2 regions of the Photobacterium sp. GB-36 genome follow, and region 1 is predicted to be linked to the other one. Evidence: predicted binding sites of a transcription regulator. Region 1 holds the regulator's gene; the other holds the start of a gene.
The links. Region 1 encodes PurR, which represses purine synthesis genes. Its sites were predicted from a motif close to TNANGNAAACGTTTNCNTNA; they were not measured.
Positions count from the first base shown of each region.

Region 2: a site for PurR is predicted at 2,075-2,094, ahead of glyA (serine hydroxymethyltransferase). Genes of this name have one in related genera too.

Region 1 is NZ_PYNY01000011.1:60,604-70,087, forward strand. It holds gene C9J46_RS11805 (alkaline phosphatase) at 1-814, shown strand, start outside; gene C9J46_RS11810 (YibE/F family protein) at 886-1,986, shown strand; gene C9J46_RS11815 (ABC transporter substrate-binding protein) at 2,084-3,301, opposite strand; gene C9J46_RS11820 (FAD-dependent oxidoreductase) at 3,340-5,487, opposite strand; gene C9J46_RS11825 (carboxymuconolactone decarboxylase family protein) at 5,480-6,094, opposite strand; gene C9J46_RS11830 (TfoX/Sxy family DNA transformation protein) at 6,554-7,144, opposite strand; cyclic di-GMP riboswitch class I at 7,279-7,369, opposite strand; gene purR (HTH-type transcriptional repressor PurR) at 7,568-8,572, opposite strand; gene C9J46_RS11840 (heme ABC transporter ATP-binding protein) at 8,978-9,484, opposite strand, start outside.
Region 2 is NZ_PYNY01000003.1:292,128-301,611, forward strand. It holds gene ribD (bifunctional diaminohydroxyphosphoribosylaminopyrimidine deaminase/5-amino-6-(5-phosphoribosylamino)uracil reductase RibD) at 1-75, opposite strand, end outside; gene nrdR (transcriptional regulator NrdR) at 86-535, opposite strand; gene glyA (serine hydroxymethyltransferase) at 749-1,999, opposite strand; gene C9J46_RS04745 (YitT family protein) at 2,393-3,007, shown strand; gene glnB (nitrogen regulatory protein P-II) at 3,066-3,404, opposite strand; gene C9J46_RS04755 (hypothetical protein) at 3,505-3,909, opposite strand; gene purL (phosphoribosylformylglycinamidine synthase) at 4,088-8,005, opposite strand; gene mltF (membrane-bound lytic murein transglycosylase MltF) at 8,452-9,484, shown strand, end outside.

The DNA.
Region 1 (9,484 bases):
TTCGGCGGATTTTTTAGCCTTCCATCCAACGAACTCGCAAAAGGTTTTCGCCTCTTTTGCCTCATCGCACCTTCCTTATGAAATTGATCGTAAGAAAGATCTTAGTACGCCATCTCTAGCACAAATGACGTCAAAAGCCATCGAAACATTGAAGTACGATCCTGACGGTTTCTTCATGTTGGTAGAAGGTGGTCGAATTGATCACGCGGCACATGCTAATGATGTATCAACGGTGATTCAAGATACCATCGCATTTGATCAAGCAGTAAAAGCGGCTATTGATTTTTATGAGCACCATAAAGATGAAACACTAATTATTGTAGCGGGCGATCATGAAACTGGTGGTATGGGCTTAGGCTTAGGTGAGAACTATTTTGTACAGTTAGATAAGCTAAAAGATGTTGATGAGTCTATCGAAGATAAGCTTCAAGGTGTTTATAACGGCGATCGTAAAGCCTTCATGAAGCATATAGATGAACATTTTGGTTTGAAGTTGCTGACGAAGGAAGAGCAGCAAACGCTAAATCATGCGATGGATATCGATGACGAACTTCGTGCTAAAAATATCACCGATTTTGATGGTTACAGCACGCATAATGATGCGACTTATGGTGGGTATGATCCAGTAGCCATTGCTGTAGCGCACATCACTTCACAACGAGCAGGTGTTTACTGGACAAGCTATGCGCATACCGCGACACAGTTACCGCTTTCTGCAGTTGGTGTCGGTGCTGAGAAATTTGGCAATTTTGAAGATAACACCCAAGTGGCGAAAACATTAGCGACATTAATGAACGTAAAAATTGGTAGTTAGGGATTAATTTTTAGGTAAAGGCTGTCTTGGACAGCCTTTTTTCGTGGTTTTTAAAGCAGTTGGAAACAAACATGCGCGGTGTGATTTTAGCCTTTATCGTTCTTCTAGTGACGTGTTGTGAAATGTTTAGTCAAGGTGTAACAGGATCTGACTATAAAGTCGGTGAAGTAACTGCGGTTAATAACAGCAAGGTCACCATTATTGGTAGTAATCGTCTGGGAGAGCAGGCGTTAGATTTAACGCTGAGTAATAATAAAAAAGTCGTTGCCTACAATTTGATGAATGGTGCGATGGAATATGATGAATATTATCAGGTTGGCGATCGCGTCTTAGTGGCGATAGCGAAGAATGATCACACACGTACAAGGGTGATATCTCGTTATCGTCTTCCTGCATTAATCGGCTTAGCAATCGCCTTTAGTTTAGGCTTGTTACTGTATGCACGAAAAGTCGGTGCCAAAGCGTTAATGTCGTTCATTGGATCTATTGTGATCATCGTAGAGCTTCTGATCCCTGGGCTTATGGCGGGTTATTCTCCTTTGTTAGTCACCGCCGTGTGTTTATTAATGCTGTGTAGTTTGATCATTTTGTCCGTTGCCGGTTGGACAGCAAAAGGAAAGGCGGCATTGGCAGGCACGATTATTGGATTAATTGTCACCATGATTCTGTGTGTGTTGGTCGGCAAGTTACTTCATTTAGATGGAATGACACAACCTTTAGCTCAGCCCTTATTGTTTGAAACAGGCATGTATTTAAACATGCTAGATATTCTGTATGCAGCGATTTTAATTGGGGCGAGTGGGGCGGCAATGGATGTTGCGATGGAAATGGCAGCAACGATGGAAGAGCTAAAAATCAATGCGCCAGACATGAATCAAATGGATTTGTTGAGATCAGGTTTTCGAGTTGGCAATGCGGTGATCGGGACGATGACAACCACTTTATTGTTAGCCTATTCAGGCAGTTTTTTAACAATGATTATGTTGTTTGCGAGTCGTGGTAACGATGTGATGCAAATTATCAACATGAAAGTCGTGGCAGCCGAAATTGCACGAACATTAATTGGTAGTTTATCGTTGATTATTGTTGCACCTATTACGGCATGGATAGCATGTTGGATGATCAGTAAAGAGTTTGAGCCTAACGTGCAAATCGAATTAGAAGAAGCTTAATAAAAACAGCCAGCGTGCCATTGAACTTGCTGATGAAAGAGCAGAGCACAGTGATGGGCTGGCTGTTTTAATAACAGTTAGAGCAACATAACAAAGTTTAGTGTCCGTAACGCTTTTGCCATTCATGCTCAATAGCCATTAGCCATGTAGGGTTGGGTTCGGCAATAGATGGATAAAGCTCAAAAGACTGGCTCTTATAAGGTTCAGCTAATTGGCTAAAGGCTTGGGCTTTTAGCACTGTTGGATCGCCCCAAATCTTGGTGTCTGATTTACGCGCTTGTGCTTCTGGGCTCATTAAAAAGTTTATCGCAACCAGTGCCCCTTCTTTTGCTGATGCATTCCATGGTATCGCTAAAAAGTGAATATTGGTTAATGCCCCTTGCTTAAAGGCATAGGTTTTCGCATTTTCAGTTAAATTACCGTTCTCAATTGCAGCTGAGGCAGCGTTAGGATTAAAAGTGATAGCTAATAATAATTGCTGATCGTCAAGCAGTTGTACGGTTTCTGCAGTGCCCGCTGGGAACTGTTTACCACCACGCCATGCCACTTTATGGAGCTGATCTAAATAGTGCCAAAGCGGTGCTGTCACGTTATCAAATAGCGTTTTTTCTGCGGGTAATGATAACGGCTGATAGAGTGCTTTTTTATCGTCAGTGAGCTCTAGCAATGCTGCTTTTAAAAAGCTGCTACCATGAAACTCTGGTGGGCGAGGGTAGCTGATCTTACCAGGATTCTTTTGCGCTAATGCTAATAGCTCTTTAAAGCTTTGAGGTGGTTGTTTAAGCACACTGGTATCGTAAATGAATACCAATTGTCCAACCCCCCAAGGTGCTTCATAGCCTTCTGTCGGTACACTAAAATCTTGATCAATCGGTAGCTTAGTATCAACATATTTCCAATTGGGCAGCTGTTGAGTAAAAGGACCATACAAAAGGTGATGTTGCTTCATTGAACGGAAGTTTTCGCCATTAATCCAAACTAAATCAACCCCACCGTTGGTATTTTTTCCCGCTGTTTTTTCTGCCAGTAGACGCTGGGTCGTTTCAGCGATATCGGTGACTTTGACTTGCTTTAGAGTTACACCGTAACTTTTTTGTAATTGTTTATCGGCCCATTTTAAATAGTCGTTGATTTCTTGACTGCCACCCCACGCATTGAAGTAGACCGTTTGACCTTTGGCTTTTTGTTCAATTTGTTGCCAGCTTTGACTTTCATTTGCAGGTGCTTTCGTTTCTTCAGCGTAAGCGAAGCTAGAAATTGTTAACGATAACGCGATGCCTTTCGACAAGGCTTTTAGTACATTTTTTTTCATCATCAGAGTTTCGTCCTTTTTAATTCCTTGTATCGAATGACCTATTTACGCATCCATTGATGATAACGTTTAACCATTGCCAATAACTTTTGTGGGGCATTGGCCTGTTTCCATACACCAGCCGTATATTTAGTGGCTTCACTCATGGTGGGGTAAGGGTGAATCGTCGATAAAATCTTATTCAGTCCCAGTTTGTAGCGCATTGCTAAGGTAAATTCTGCCAGTAGTTCACCGCCATGATGGCCGACAATTGTGACCCCTAAAATCTTATCGCTATTGGACGGGGTTAGAACTTTAACGAAACCTTCGGCAGCATTGTCGGCAATCGCTCGATCTAAATCGGATATAGGGTAAGTATATGTTCGATAATCGATATTTTGTGAAATAGCCTCTTTTTCATTGAGACCAACTCGAGCTAACTCCGGCGCAGTATAGGTAACGGCAGGTAATACCGAGTAATCAGCTTTAAACTTTTTGAATGTACCAAACAAACTATTTACTGAGGCATACCATGCTTGATGCGCTGCAGCATGAGTTAATTGGAAAGGACCTGCCACATCACCCACAGCGTATATATTAGGATATTGCGTTTGTAGGTAGTGGTTAACTTTGATAGTCCCTTGTGGATTTGTTGCTAATTTTAGGCGCTCTAAACCAAAACCTTTGGTATTAGCAACGCGACCTAACGCCACAATAACCTGATCAAATTCAACGTCGATCGTTTGTTCTGCCGAAAGATCATCAAGCTTAACGTGGCGATATTGCGCAGATCCTTTCTCTACAAAACTAACGGCTTTGTGTTTTAGAAGTACTCTAATACCTTCATGTGTTAGTGTGTGATAGATGAAATCGGCCGCATCTTTATCTTCACGGTTAAGTAACTGATCTGCCATTTCAACTAAGGTGACAGATGCGCCAAGACGATTAAACGCTTGAGCCAATTCACAACCAATAGGACCACCACCCAAAATCAATAACTTTTTAGGTAAAGTATCTAGTTGCCATAAGTTATCGGACGTTAATGGATTAACTGTGTTTAAGCCTGAAATATTGGGCAATAGTGGGGAAGCCCCTGTTGCGATAATAATGTTACGTGTGGTGATCACTTTGTCGTTAACTTCTACTTCCCAAGGCGACAAAATCGTCGCGTCACCTTGGACACAATTCACACCAAGCTTGCTGTAACGTTCAACCGAATCATGCGGTTCGATATCTTTGATAACGTTGTGAACACGAGTCATAACGGCTTTAAAGTCGATTTTTTCAATTTTAGCTTCAATACCAAATTGTTTTGCTTGTTGCAGCTCATAAGCGCTATGAGCGACACGGATTAAGGCTTTAGATGGCACACAACCTGTGTTTAAGCAATCGCCGCCCATTTTATGACGCTCAATTAATGTGACTTCCGCTTTTACGGCTGCCGCGATATAGGAGCTGACTAAACCGCCAGCACCAGCACCAATTACCACTAGGTTTTGATCAAACACTGTAGGTTTTTGCCAATCGCTATAAACCTTTTGGCTTTTGATGTAATTAATAATTGTTTTTGCGAGCAGTGGGAAGATCCCGAGTAATACAAGAGATATCAATACAGGAAATGAGATGATTTCGCTCAAACTATTAATGTTACTCAGTTGAGTACCGGCATTCACATAAATAGCAGTTCCAGCCAGCATGCCAAGCTGACTGACAAAGAAGAAGGTACGAGTTTTAATCGGGGTTAAACCCATTAGTAAGTTGATCAGAAAAAACGGCACTACAGGGATTAAACGCAGCGTTAATAGATAAAATGCGCCTTCGTTTTCAATCCCTTGATTAATGGTCGCGAGGCGTTGTCCAAACCGCTGTTGTACCCAGTCTTGCAAAATATAGCGGCTTGATAGAAAAGCCAATGTTGCACCTATTGTGCTGGCAAAAGAAATAATAATAAGGCTAGGCCAAAAACCAAATAATGCCGCTCCAAGCAACGTTAAAATTGCAGCGCCGGGTAAGGAAAGGGCTGTCACGGCAATATAGAGTACAAAGAAAAACAAGTAAGCAGTGAAAAGTTGACTTTCAATCTTTGCTTGTAGGGCTAATTGCTCTTGCTTGATGAACTCAAGGGTAAGGTATTGGCCTAGATCAAAATGTAGCCATAACGCAATAAGGCTGACAATGACCAGCAGCAATAGCGTTTTTTTCTTATTCATTTGCCTGATCCTTTTTCGTTATGTTTTTATCTGATGCTTGCACGTTATCTTGAGCAATATCGTTAGGCGTAATAGGAAGAGAACAAAAGCCTTGTGCTGGCACATCGAGCGCAGTGTTAAATTTCGCCGACAAGTTCTGAAAGCTAACTAAAGCAGTGAGTTCAATAATATCATCACTGCTATACCATTCTTGTAGCGCGACAAGCATTTCATCTGTCACTCGTTTGCCTGTTATTGTCATCGCTTCAGTGTAGGCCAACACAGCGCGTTCTTGATCTGTAAACAGCGTAGAGTGTTGCCAGTTGGCGAGTGCTTTAATTTTATCTTCTGAATCACAACGTTCGGCGAGCTTCATACCATTGGCATCAACACAAAAGGCACAATCGTTTAATTGTGAAACACGCACACAGACCAAAGATCGCATGACATCTTGAATCGGTGACTTTTTACGGTCGAGAAAACCAAAAAAACCTGCGACTAACCAAAATAAGACAGGTTTACGTCCCCATAGCTTTGCAGGGTTTAATACTTGACCATAGTGGCGAGCTTGAAGCCATAGCAAAGGCTTTACCCATAAAGAGTCAATTTTTTTGATCGAAATGCGCATGTGATTCCTTAAAAAATACCCTAAAAGTAGGGTTTTATACGATCTTACTCAGTAGCAGTTGTAAACATGTAGACCTTAAGATCAGACATTGTATTTCATTTAATGATAAATATTTCTTTTTCTTCAATTGGTTGGTGAAAAAATCAGCAGGAGATAAGACAGTTTAAAGCGCCGCGTTATTTATTAGTGAGAAGATGGGTTATTGGTCGTATTAGCAAATAATTAGGCATGGAATATAAATAAAGATAATTATCATTTATATAAATCAAGGAGTGCAAAACGGAGGGAATTAATTTAATGGCAAAAGTTTGTTATTATGCAATTAAACCAAATAAATATTGAATTTTATAAAGGAAGATAAGGATAATACGGAAATTATTTTTGAAAGGTATACTTAGAAATAAAAGAATGGGGGCTCTTTTATTCCTAAGTATTTTATATTTAAGACAACTTATATTTTTAAGATAAGGCAGATAATAGTTCATTTCGACGTTGCTCAGGAATAACTGACCAATGTTGACCGCTAATTGCACCTTCCAATGCCCAAAGCAATTCAATACTCAATGGACTTGTTTGTGATTCTTGAAGTGCTTTATATGCGCCAAGAGAGCCCACTGCTAGAAGTTGTTCAATAGTGTTTATGCCTGCTTTTTTAAGCATTCTTTCATTTGATAATCGTAGATTAGGTAAATCTTTAATTCGGTCAGGTACGCAACTCTCCTTTTCTTGCTTGTCTTTTTCTGCTGCATCCAGTGAATACCTACCTTGAGCTACAATCTTTGTGGGTTCATCCCACCATTGGTCGGGTATTGCATAGTGCTTGGTTACAACAGGGAAGCCACGTTTTTTATAAACATAGGGTTCCAAGCCAGCTTGTTTGAATTCCTTTTCAGTTTCAGCATTTGCACGTAAGTGAAGTTTATCGTTCACAACTAATGCAAACATTGTATCACCAGAAAAAATGCCAAAACCGCCAAACATCGACCGTGATTTTATTGAACCAAAATGGTCAAATAATTTTAATGAATCTTTTAATATTGGTTTATCCATGCTTCTACTCGGTGAAAAAATATGAGTGTCACCTAAACATTAAGAGCGAGGAAATAGATTAATTAATCTACACATTGATACTGTCAATATATTGTTAAGTTTGTGTCATAATATTGTCGGTTCAATAATAATCCTTCGGTAACCCCGCTACCTTGAATTATTAACATAATTTTTAGGCCGGTGGTTTTGCGTCTTAATCTTTCAATTAATTTGCCAGTTCGTGACTATATAAAGTTATATTAAATAATACTTTTAATATTAAATCTAAGCTCTCAAAAATGTGATATTGGTTCAGGTATTTGTTCTTAGCTTATTTTAATAAGCTTTATAATTATAAATACTCATGATTGTTTTTTATAAGTAAAAAAAAAGCCAACAAGGTTAACTTATCGGCTTTTCCTTAACATAGAAAGATAAATTTTATTAGTTGAGATCTTTAACCGATTTTCTCTCAACAAGTTTAGGCGTCATTTCAAAGGTTTGACGCTCATGATTCTTGTCTTTCACACGCTCTAGCAAGATTTCGATGGCCTTTTTACCTAAACGACGTTTAGGCTGGTGGATAGTTGTTAGCGGTGGCGCAAAGTAGGGCGCAAGGTCAATGTTATCGTAGCCAATGATTGAGATATCATCAGGAACACGCAGACCTGCCTGTTCAAAGGTACTGATCAGAGCCATGGCCATAATGTCGTTAAAGCAGAAGATAGCAGTAGGGCGATCTTCCATTGCGATAAACTTATGAGCAGCTTCAACGGCTGACTCACACTCAAAGTCACCGTCAAGTAGCCAATTAGCATTAACAGTGAGATCTGCTTCTTTCATCGCTTTACGGAAGCCCTTTAGGCGCTCTTGACAAGTAGACTTATCAACTTGCCCAGATAAACAGCCAATTTTCTTATGACCATTTTCAATAAGGTGCTTAGTCGCAATATAACCGCCGTTTTCAGCGTTATCTAGAATATTATCAGTATGTGGGCTTTCTGGGCCCCAGTCCATGATAACCATAGGAAGATCATTTTTACGCTCAAGTAAATCGAGCAGCATTTGATCCAGATCGCTGCACATAACCAATAGGCCATCAACACGCTTTTCAGAAAGCATACGTAAGTAATCACGTTGTTTTTCTAAGTTACCTTCGGTGTTACATAAGATCAGTGTGTAGCCTGCACCATAACAATATTCTTCAACACCATGCACAACTTCGGCAAAAAATGGGTTAGTCGATTTAGTGACTAACATGCCGATAGTACGTGTTGTATTACATTTTAAGCTTCGCGCTACTGCACTTGGGGCGTAGTTAAGTTCATCTACTGCAGCCAAAACTTTTTGTTGCGTTGCTTCTGCAACAAAGCGTGTTTTATTAATCACGTGCGACACTGTAGTAGTTGATACACCTGCCATACGTGCAACGTCTTTAATGGTTGCCATATTTATTCTTCTTATCATGGTCAGATTAGGATCTGACAAAGGTTTTTGATACCAAATTGATTAATTACGTAGTCTATGGCTTACGAGTTCACTCGCAGAGATGAAGATCCTTTAGTTATTAGCTACTTAATTATTCAATTTGATACCGAATTATAGGGTGTTGCAATTATCATGGATCATAAACAACTAAAGCCGCAGTAAAATGCGGCATTAGAAGATAGAAACTATTTTTACACTAATTACACATGTAATCGCTTGCGATCACATTTTACTGTGTGTTTTGCGTTGTGCAATCTTTCTATTCAACTTGATTGAATTAATTGATCATTAACCGTAAAAACTCGATGTTTGTCATGCTAATAGCTTCAATTTATTGTGTATATCTAGTCATTAATAGATAAAACGTTAAAAAACAGAATGATTGGCTGATAAAAGATAAGGAAAATCACCACTTGGATGAGTATGAACACTGACAGGCCAACCATATAAGGTATCTATTACTTCAGGAGTAAGAACTTGTGTTGGCGTGCCGTCGGCTTTTATTTCTCCTTCATTAAGGAAAATCATCCGATCAGTGTATTGGGCTGCAAGGTTTAAATCGTGCAATACCACAATTACAGCGGCGCCTTGTATAGCCATATTTTGGGCAATTTGTAAGGTGTGGTGCTGGTGGGCGAGATCGAGTGCTGAGGTGGGTTCATCTAACATCAAGATACATTTATCACCGGCTTTACTGAGTTGTGTTAAAACCCGGGCAAGGTGTACACGCTGTTTTTCACCCCCCGATAAGGTGGGGTAGAGACGTTTAGCTAAATTGTTAATATCAACATATTGCATGCTTGATGCTGTTGCATCTTTCAGTTCAGGCGAAGTGAGCTGCAATGGAATTGCGCCTAGCTCGACAACTTCTTT
Region 2 (9,484 bases), on a different contig from region 1:
CGCTGTTGTAAAACAACCACGTTTAGCTAACTGAATAGCGCGTAGCATTAATCGTGTATCAAGGTTAGTAAACATTACACTCAGCTTAACGTTCTAGTTTGGCTATTTCTTCACCAAACTCACGAATATCTTCAAAACTACGGTAAACCGATGCAAAGCGAATATAGGCGACTTTATCGAGCTCTTTTAATGCTTCCATCACTAAGTTGCCGATCATCTCTGAAGGCACTTCTCGCTCTCCAGTTGCGCGTAAACGAGTTTTAATATTATTAATCGCACGCTCGATGTCATCCGTACTCACAGGACGTTTTTCTAATGCGCGTTGAATACCACCTCGAAGTTTTTCTTCATTAAACGGATCACGATTGCCATTGGTTTTCACCACACGAGGCATTACCAATTCGGCCGTTTCAAAGGTCGTATAACGTTCATTACAAGCTAAACATTGGCGGCGTCGGCGCACTTGGTGGCCATCCGCAACCAATCGTGAATCGATTACTTTGGTGTCATTCGCACCGCAAAAAGGACAATGCATTTAGCCTCCTACATTTAATCGCTTCAGTGTAACTCATTTAAAACCGTTAATGAGAATATTCACCCTGTTTTTCTACTCATTTTGATTAAAAAGCCACGAATAGTCGGTTTATTGTTCACTCCGAAAAAGCGCAAAATATAAAAAAGGCTTACCTAGTGGTAAGCCTTTATCATCATAACTCGACAGTTATGTTACTTAATGCATCTAAGTAGATTAAGCGTAAACAGGTAGACGCTTACAAATATCTAAAACTTTTGCTTTTGTTTCTGCAATAACTTCTTCGTTATCAACATTGTCTAAAACATCACACATCCAACCTGCAAGTTGACGCGCATCATCAGCAGTAAAGCCACGACGAGTAATAGACGGTGTGCCAACACGGATCCCTGATGTTACAAATGGGCTACGTGGGTCATTTGGTACACTGTTTTTGTTAACTGTGATGTTAGCGGCACCTAGTGCTGCATCGGCTTCTTTACCAGTGATACCTTTATCGATCAAATCAACAAGGAATAAGTGGTTTTCAGTGCTACCAGAAACAATCTTGTAACCGCGCTCTAGGAATTCACCTACCATTACTTTTGCGTTTTCAACAACACGTGCTTGGTAGTCTTTAAATTCTGGCTCCATTGCTTCTTTAAATGCGACTGCTTTTGCCGCAATAACATGCATTAGAGGACCACCTTGACCACCAGGGAATACTGCAGAGTTCAGCTTCTTATAAAGATCTTCACCTTCATTAGATAGGATAAGACCACCACGAGGACCTGCTAGTGTTTTGTGCGTTGTTGTTGTAACAACATGTGCATGTGGAACTGGGTTAGGATAAACACCCGCTGCAATCAGACCCGCTACGTGCGCCATATCCACAAAGAAGTACGCGCCAACTTTGTCTGCGATTTCACGCATGCGTTTCCAATCAACAATTTGAGAGTAAGCTGAAAAACCACCGATGATCATCTTTGGTTTGTGCTCAAGCGCTAACGCTTCAACTTCAGCGTAATCAATTTGACCGCTTTCATCGATACCGTATGGGATCACGTTGTAAAGCTTACCAGAGAAGTTTACAGGTGAGCCGTGAGTTAAGTGGCCGCCGTGAGCAAGACTCATACCTAGTACGGTATCGCCAGCATTCAGAAGTGCCATGTAAACAGCATTGTTCGCTTGTGAGCCTGAGTGAGGCTGAACGTTCGCGTATTCTGCACCAAATAGCTGACAAGCACGGTCGATAGCCAGTTGCTCGGCTTTATCAACAAACTCACAACCACCGTAATAGCGCTTGCCTGGATAACCTTCAGCATATTTGTTTGTTAGCTGAGAGCCTTGCGCTTCCATTACACGTGGGCTTGTGTAGTTTTCAGAAGCAATCAACTCGATGTGTTCTTCCTGACGAGCTGTTTCTTCCTGAATGGCTGCAAATAGTTCCGCATCATAATCAGCAATATTCATATCGCGCTTTAGCATCTGTATCTCCTAACTCAGCTAAGTTAAATACCATTTTGAGCAAAAACTGAAAAATCGCAATGCTAGGCGCCACGTGGACGCAAACGTTTTCGTCTTGCTTGTTAATTATCGTCTATCTTACATAAATTGATCTAAATCAGGTAGTCCTAATTGTTCTTTTTCTTAATGATTAACTCGGTTTATTTTCAATAGAGCATGAATAATTTTCATCTTGATATACGATTCATGGCTCGATTTTAAATCAAATATAGATGGCAAGTATTTTAACAATAAAATTATTTACAACAGTGTAAAAAATAAATTACAACGCTAAAAAGTGCTTTTCACACGTAAACTTTTATAAATTCTTATTCCCTCTTACTATGGCTTTATTATTTACAAGGAGTTGTTCCATTGAGTCGTATTAAACATCCTGTTCATGAAAATATGATCGCTATTTTAACGGGGACATTTATTGTTGCTCAGGGCATATTTTTTCTACAGCAAAGCCAGTTATTAACGGGAGGCACGACAGGACTCGCGTTACTACTCACCCATTTTGTCGATATCTCTTTTGGTAAGCTGTATTTTTTAATGAACTGTCCGTTTTATTTAATGGCATGGTTTAGAATGGGCAAATCTTTTGCTATTAGCAGCGTCTTATCTGGTGCATTGGTCTCTATTATGGTGGATAACCTTCACCATGTATTAGCTATCAGTTGGCTTAATCCAATTTACTGCGCAGTGATTGGTGGCTTATTGATGGGGCTTGGTATGCTGATATTATTCCGTCATCACACCAGTCTTGGTGGATTTAATGTTCTGGTTTTATTCCTTCAAGATAAATTTGGTATTTCAGCAGGAAAAATCCAAATGTCGATAGATATCTGTATCTTGGTTGCATCCTTTTTCTTTGTTACCCCAACCACTTTATTGCTTTCAATTCTTGGTGCAATTACCCTAAATATTGTCCTTGCAATGAACTACAAACCAGGCCGATATAACCCTGTGGTCCCTGATGTGAATTAGCAATAAAAAAGGAGCATTACAGTCAATGTAATGCCCCTTTTTTGTATTCTTATACAACTTAAATCGCGTCTTCGTCTTCTTCTCCGGTACGAATACGCACTACACGTTCAATATCAAACATGAATATTTTACCATCACCAATCTTACCTGTTTGTGCCGTTTCAACAATCGTATCAATGCATTGCTCTGCTACTTCATCAGTGACAACAATTTCAATTTTCACTTTAGGTAAAAAATCGACCATGTATTCTGCGCCACGGTATAATTCGGTATGGCCTTTCTGACGTCCAAACCCTTTCACTTCAGACACCGTCATGCCAGTAATACCTACTTCCGCTAATGCCTCACGAACGTCATCAAGCTTAAATGGCTTAATTATCGCTTCAATTTTTTTCATTCTCATCATCCTTTACTGAGCAGAAGTAATATTTTTACTTACAAGCAATTGATTTAATTGCTCTCATTATCGCAGATCCTACAGACAAATTTAAATTTATTTAAACTTCATGCAGTAAGTTTCGATCCATCCTACGCAATAATAAAAAAACTGAATACACTAAAACTACACTATTTAGCCCTAAGATCACCTGATTGCGATAAACACTAGGGACAAGTTCGGGGAGTATCGGAATAATACTGATATTAAGAAACATCGTTGCAGCAGGTATGTAGAAATACAGAGGAAGAAATCCCCATTTTTGACCTTTTAGTAAACCAATAATTGCCAACACGCCAGAAAATAAGACCAGTAAAACGATAATATTTGGCACTATAACTATTTGAGAGGTAGTAAAAAATTGGTCAAATCGGTCGAATTGACGAAAAATGCTTAGCGCAACCAGCACTGCCAGTATTTGGGATGCAATACATAAACGTAAAACTCTGGGAATACCTTCTCCCATATATAATCCTTTATCGCAATAAAAATTCCATTACATCTTATTCCCCAATTATAACCGTCTATTTTCAATTTTTAATGTGATTATTATCAATTAAAGGGTTGAAAAAGTGATTTTTATACAAGAAGAATAAAAAACCGCCATTTCTGGCGGTTTTTTGATTCTTCAACGCTGTTCTTTATTAACCTAAATTAACACGCGCATTTCTAAACATACGCATCCATGGGCTATTTTCACTCCAGTCATCTGGGTGCCATGAGTTTGCAACGGTTCTAAACACACGCTCAGGGTGCGGCATCATGATGGTTACACGGCCATCTGTTGTCGTCACACTGGTAATACCGTTTGGTGAACCATTAGGGTTCGCAGGGTACTGTTCTGTTAGCTTACCGTAGTTATCAATATATCGTAGTGCAACAATATCGGCTTGCTCTAATGCAGCAAGATGATCAGCATTACGCACTTCAACACGACCTTCACCATGAGATACCGCAATTGGCATGTGAGAGCCTGCCATTTCGTTAAAGAATAATGATGGGCTTTGTTGTACTTCAACCAAGCTAAAACGAGCTTCAAAACGCTCAGATTCATTGCGTACAAAACGCGGCCATAAATCAGCACCTGGAATTAAGTCACGAAGGTTAGACATCATCTGACAACCGTTACAAACACCTAATGCCAACGTATCATTACGGTTAAAGAAAGCTTCAAATTGATCACGCGCAATATTGTTAAACAATACTGACTTCGCCCAACCTTCACCCGCACCTAATACATCACCGTAAGAGAAACCACCACAAGCAACTAAGCCGTTGAAACCATCAAGTTTCACGTTACCCGCTAAAATGTCACTCATATGAACATCTTTCGCATCAAAGCCTGCACGATCAAAGGCTGCCGCCATTTCAACGTGAGAGTTAACCCCTTGCTCACGTAAAATCGCCATTTGCGGTTTAGCGCCAAGATTAATCGCAGGGGCAATAAATGGAGCCGCTACATCATCATTAATATCAAACGTCAGCTTCACATTTAAACCAGGATCTTGGGTATCTTTCTTGGCTTCAAATTCTTGCAATGCGCCAGCTGGGTTATCACGCATCACTTGCATTTGGTAAGTAGTTTCAGCCCATACGGCACGAAGTTCGGTACGGTTTTGCTCTAGCACTAAGTCATTGCCATTCCAAATACGAACAACATCTTCTTCAACCACAGTACCTAAAATATGGCTGCATGCTTCAAGACCGTTTGCTGCAAGTACCGACTGAACAAAATCAAGATCATCAGTACGTACTTGAATAACGGCACCTAACTCTTCGTTAAATAGCGAGGCTAATACATCATCAACTGCATCTTCACTGCCAGTATTAATATCAACTTCAATACCCGTGTGGCCTGCAAATGCCATTTCAGCTAGCGTGACGTATAAACCACCATCACCACGGTCGTGGTAAGCGAGTAGTTTTTCATCACGTACTAACGATTGCATTGCATAGAAGAAGCCTTTCAGTAATTCAGGACTATCTACATCAGCAGGCTTATCACCCAATTGCTTGTAAACCTGCGCCAGTGCTGTTGCACCTAGGCGGTTTTTACCACAACCTAAATCGACTAATAATAGGCTTGTATCACCTTTATCTGTACGCAGCTGAGGTGTCACGGTTTTACGCACATCTTCAACACGACCAAATGCAGTGATAATCAGCGACAATGGAGACGTCACTTCTTTCTCTTCACCGTCTTGTTGCCACTTGGTTTTCATTGACATTGAGTCTTTACCAACAGGAATCGTCAAACCAAGTGCTGGACATAGCTCCTCACCGACCGCTTTCACGGCTTCATATAAGCCAGCATCTTCGCCAGGGTGACCTGCTGGTGACATCCAGTTAGCCGAAAGATTGATACGCTTCATATCACCAATATCGCTACACGCAATATTAGTAACCGCTTCACCGACAGCTAAGCGTGCAGATGCGCCAAAATCGAGTAATGCAACAGGTGTACGCTCACCCATAGACATCGCTTCACCATGGTAGGTATCGTAACTAGCAGCAGTAACTGCACAGTTAGCAACAGGTACTTGCCATGGACCTACCATTTGATCGCGTGCAACCAAGCCGGTAACTGTGCGATCGCCAATTGTAATAAGGAAGGTTTTTTCAGCCACAGCTGGCAGACGGAGAATACGCTGCGTCGCTTCAACTAAGTCAATACCACTGCGGTCAATCGCTTGACCTTCTACTTTTTGTGATTTTACATCACGGTGCATTTTCGGCGCTTTGCCCAATAGAATATCCATTGGCATATCAATTGGCGTATCGTCGAAATGGCTATCTTCTAAGGTTAAATGACGCTCTTCTGTCGCTTCACCCACAACGGCATACGGCGCACGTTCACGCTGACAAATCGCATCGAAAACCGCCATATGTTCTGGTGCAACGGCCATAACATAACGCTCTTGAGATTCGTTACACCAAATCTCTAGCGGGCTCATACCTGGTTCATCGTTAGGAACATCACGAAGTTGGAATTTACCACCACGCTCGCCATCATCAACCAACTCAGGTAAAGCGTTTGAAATACCACCCGCGCCCACATCGTGAATAAAGGCAATTGGGTTAGCGTCACCCAGCTGCCAACAGCGATCAATCACTTCCTGACAGCGACGTTCCATTTCTGGGTTTTCACGTTGTACAGAAGCAAAATCCAGATCTTCTGCCGATTGACCGGATGCCATTGATGAAGCAGCACCACCGCCAAGACCGATATTCATTGCAGGGCCGCCAAGAACAATTAACTTCGCGCCAACTGGAATTTCTTTTTTCTGTACGTGATCAGCACGGATATTACCCATACCACCCGCGATCATAATTGGCTTATGGTAACCACGTACTTCTTCACCGGCATGCGACGTCACTTTTTCTTCATAAGTACGGAAGTAACCCAATAGGTTTGGACGTCCAAATTCATTATTAAATGCCGCGCCGCCAAGTGGGCCTTCAAGCATAATATCAAGCGCTGTAACAATGCGGTCTGGTTTACCAAAATCAGTTTCCCAAGGTTGTTCAAACCCCGGAACTTTAAGGTTAGAGACAGTAAAGCCCACTAAACCTGCTTTAGGTTTACCGCCAATACCCGTTGCACCTTCATCACGAATTTCACCGCCCGAACCTGTTGATGCGCCCGGCCATGGGGAAATAGCGGTTGGGTGGTTATGCGTTTCTACCTTCATTAAGATATGAGTATCTTCATGGTGGTAGTTATATTGACGAGATTCTGGATCGGGGAAGAAACGCCCTACTTTTGAGCCTTCCATTACTGCTGCATTGTCTTTATATGCCGACAATACGTGCTCATGGTTTTGCTCATAGGTATTTTTGATCATCTTGAACAATGACTTGTCTTGATCAACACCATCAATCGTCCAATCTGCATTAAAGATTTTATGACGACAGTGCTCTGAGTTAGCCTGAGCAAACATCATCAACTCAATGTCATTTGGATTTCGACCTAGTTTGGTGAAGTTCTCAACTAAGTAGTCAATTTCATCTTCAGCTAAGGCAAGTCCTAAGGTCAAGTTAGCTTGCTCTAATGCCTGGCGACCACCAGCAAGGATATCAACGCTTTTCACCGGTGCTGGCTCTGCTTGTTTGAATAAAGCAGCCGCGGCTTCAAAATCACCAACAATCACTTCCATCATGCGATCGTGGATTAACGCTTTGACTTGCGCTAATTGTGATGCTGATAGCTCGCAAGTTGATTCAATGTAATATGCGGTACCACGTTCAAGACGCTTAATTGATTTTAAGCCACAATTACGGGCAATATCGGTCGATTTTGATGACCAAGGAGAAATTGTCCCCGGACGAGGGGTAACAAGTAGCAAGGTGCCACAAGGCTCGTGCTCTGCAATCGTTGGACCGTAAGTTAAAAGACTCGCTAGTTTGCTATGCTCATCAGCAGTAAGGGCAGCAGATACATCAGCAAAGTGCATAAACTCAGCATAAATACCTGACACAGGCAGATCGAATTCGCGGCAACGCTCAAGTAGCTTATTAACGCGAAACTCAGACAGTGCGGGTGAACCACGCAAAATTTCCATGTGCAAACGTCTCTCGATTAGCGGTTAAAGAAAAGTAATATTGGCCTAACTCCCAAAAAAATGGGGTAATTACGTCAATGTCACCTCTGATTTATCCCTGATTATTGACTAAATAGATGAATAATCGATTTCGCACCCGCGCAGTATAAGCGATTTTTTTTTGTGACGTAACACCTGACGCAACCGTTTGCGTGTTTTTTTTTCAAACATCCTGAATTTATCAGTAATTTTGACATTAGCCCGATTTTTTGAGCAAAAACTAACCGATAAAACAAAAGGAGACTATTTTTTTGTTTCAATCCGTGAATTAACACATTCAACGACAGGGTTCAGCTTTTCCACTACCGTTCACTTTGATATAAATGACAGCTCATTTTTAAGTTAGGTTAGCTTTGTTGATATACCTTCAATCTCTTACCAATATATACCGTGTACTCATATCATTAATGCTTGCTTTATTATTAAGTGGTTGCCAATGGCAAGAAAAACCGCTTGATCCTTTAGAGCGCATTCGTGAAAGCGGTGTATTACGTGTAGGTACGTTAAATAATCAGCTGTCTTATTATATAGGGGCTGATGGACCAACAGGCCTAGATTATGAATTAGCTCAACGTTTTGCTAAAGAGCTAGGCGTAAAGCTGGAAATGCAAACCATGTTTACCCTCTCGGGCTTATTCCCTGCTTTAAAAAATGACGATATTGATATTGTTGCAGCAGGATTAACGGTAACGCCTCAACGTTTGCAAGGTTTTCACCCTGCTCCTGCTTATTATTATGCCAGCCAAGTGGTTGTTTATAAGAAAGGGAAACGCCGCCCTCGCGATATTGAAGAATTAGCCAATACTGACCGTTCGTTAGCTGTTGTAGCTAGCTCTAGTCATGAACGTAAATTAGAAGAGCTCAAGAAAAAATATCCCAACCTAACATGGCAATCGATCAAAGAAACCGATATCGACGACCTATTACGTAAAGTCGCTAATGGCGAGTTAGATTATACCGTTGCCGATTCTGTTGATGTTGCCCTACTACAACGAACTCATCCTGAATTAGCAATCGCACTTGAACTAACTGAAGATGAACCTATTAGCTGGTTTGTCAAAGACAGTAACAATGACAGCTTATATGCCCTCTTAATTGAATTTTTTGGTCATATAAAACAAAGCGGTGAATTAGCACAGCTAGAAGAGAAATACTTCGGCCATGTCGAACAATTTGATTACGTTGACACTCGTGCATTTTTACGCGCACTCGATAATAAATTGCCTAAGTGGCAAGGGCTATTTAAGAAGTATGCTAACGAGTTTGATTGGCGTTTAATTGCCGCTCTTTCTTATCAAGAGTCGCATTGGGATCCACAAGCGGTTTCTCCAACAGGCGTTCGTGGCATGATGATGCTGACCAACCCAACTGCGAAATCTGTTGGTGTTACTGATCGCCTCAATCCAGAGCAAAGTATTCGTGGAGGTACCGAGTATTTGA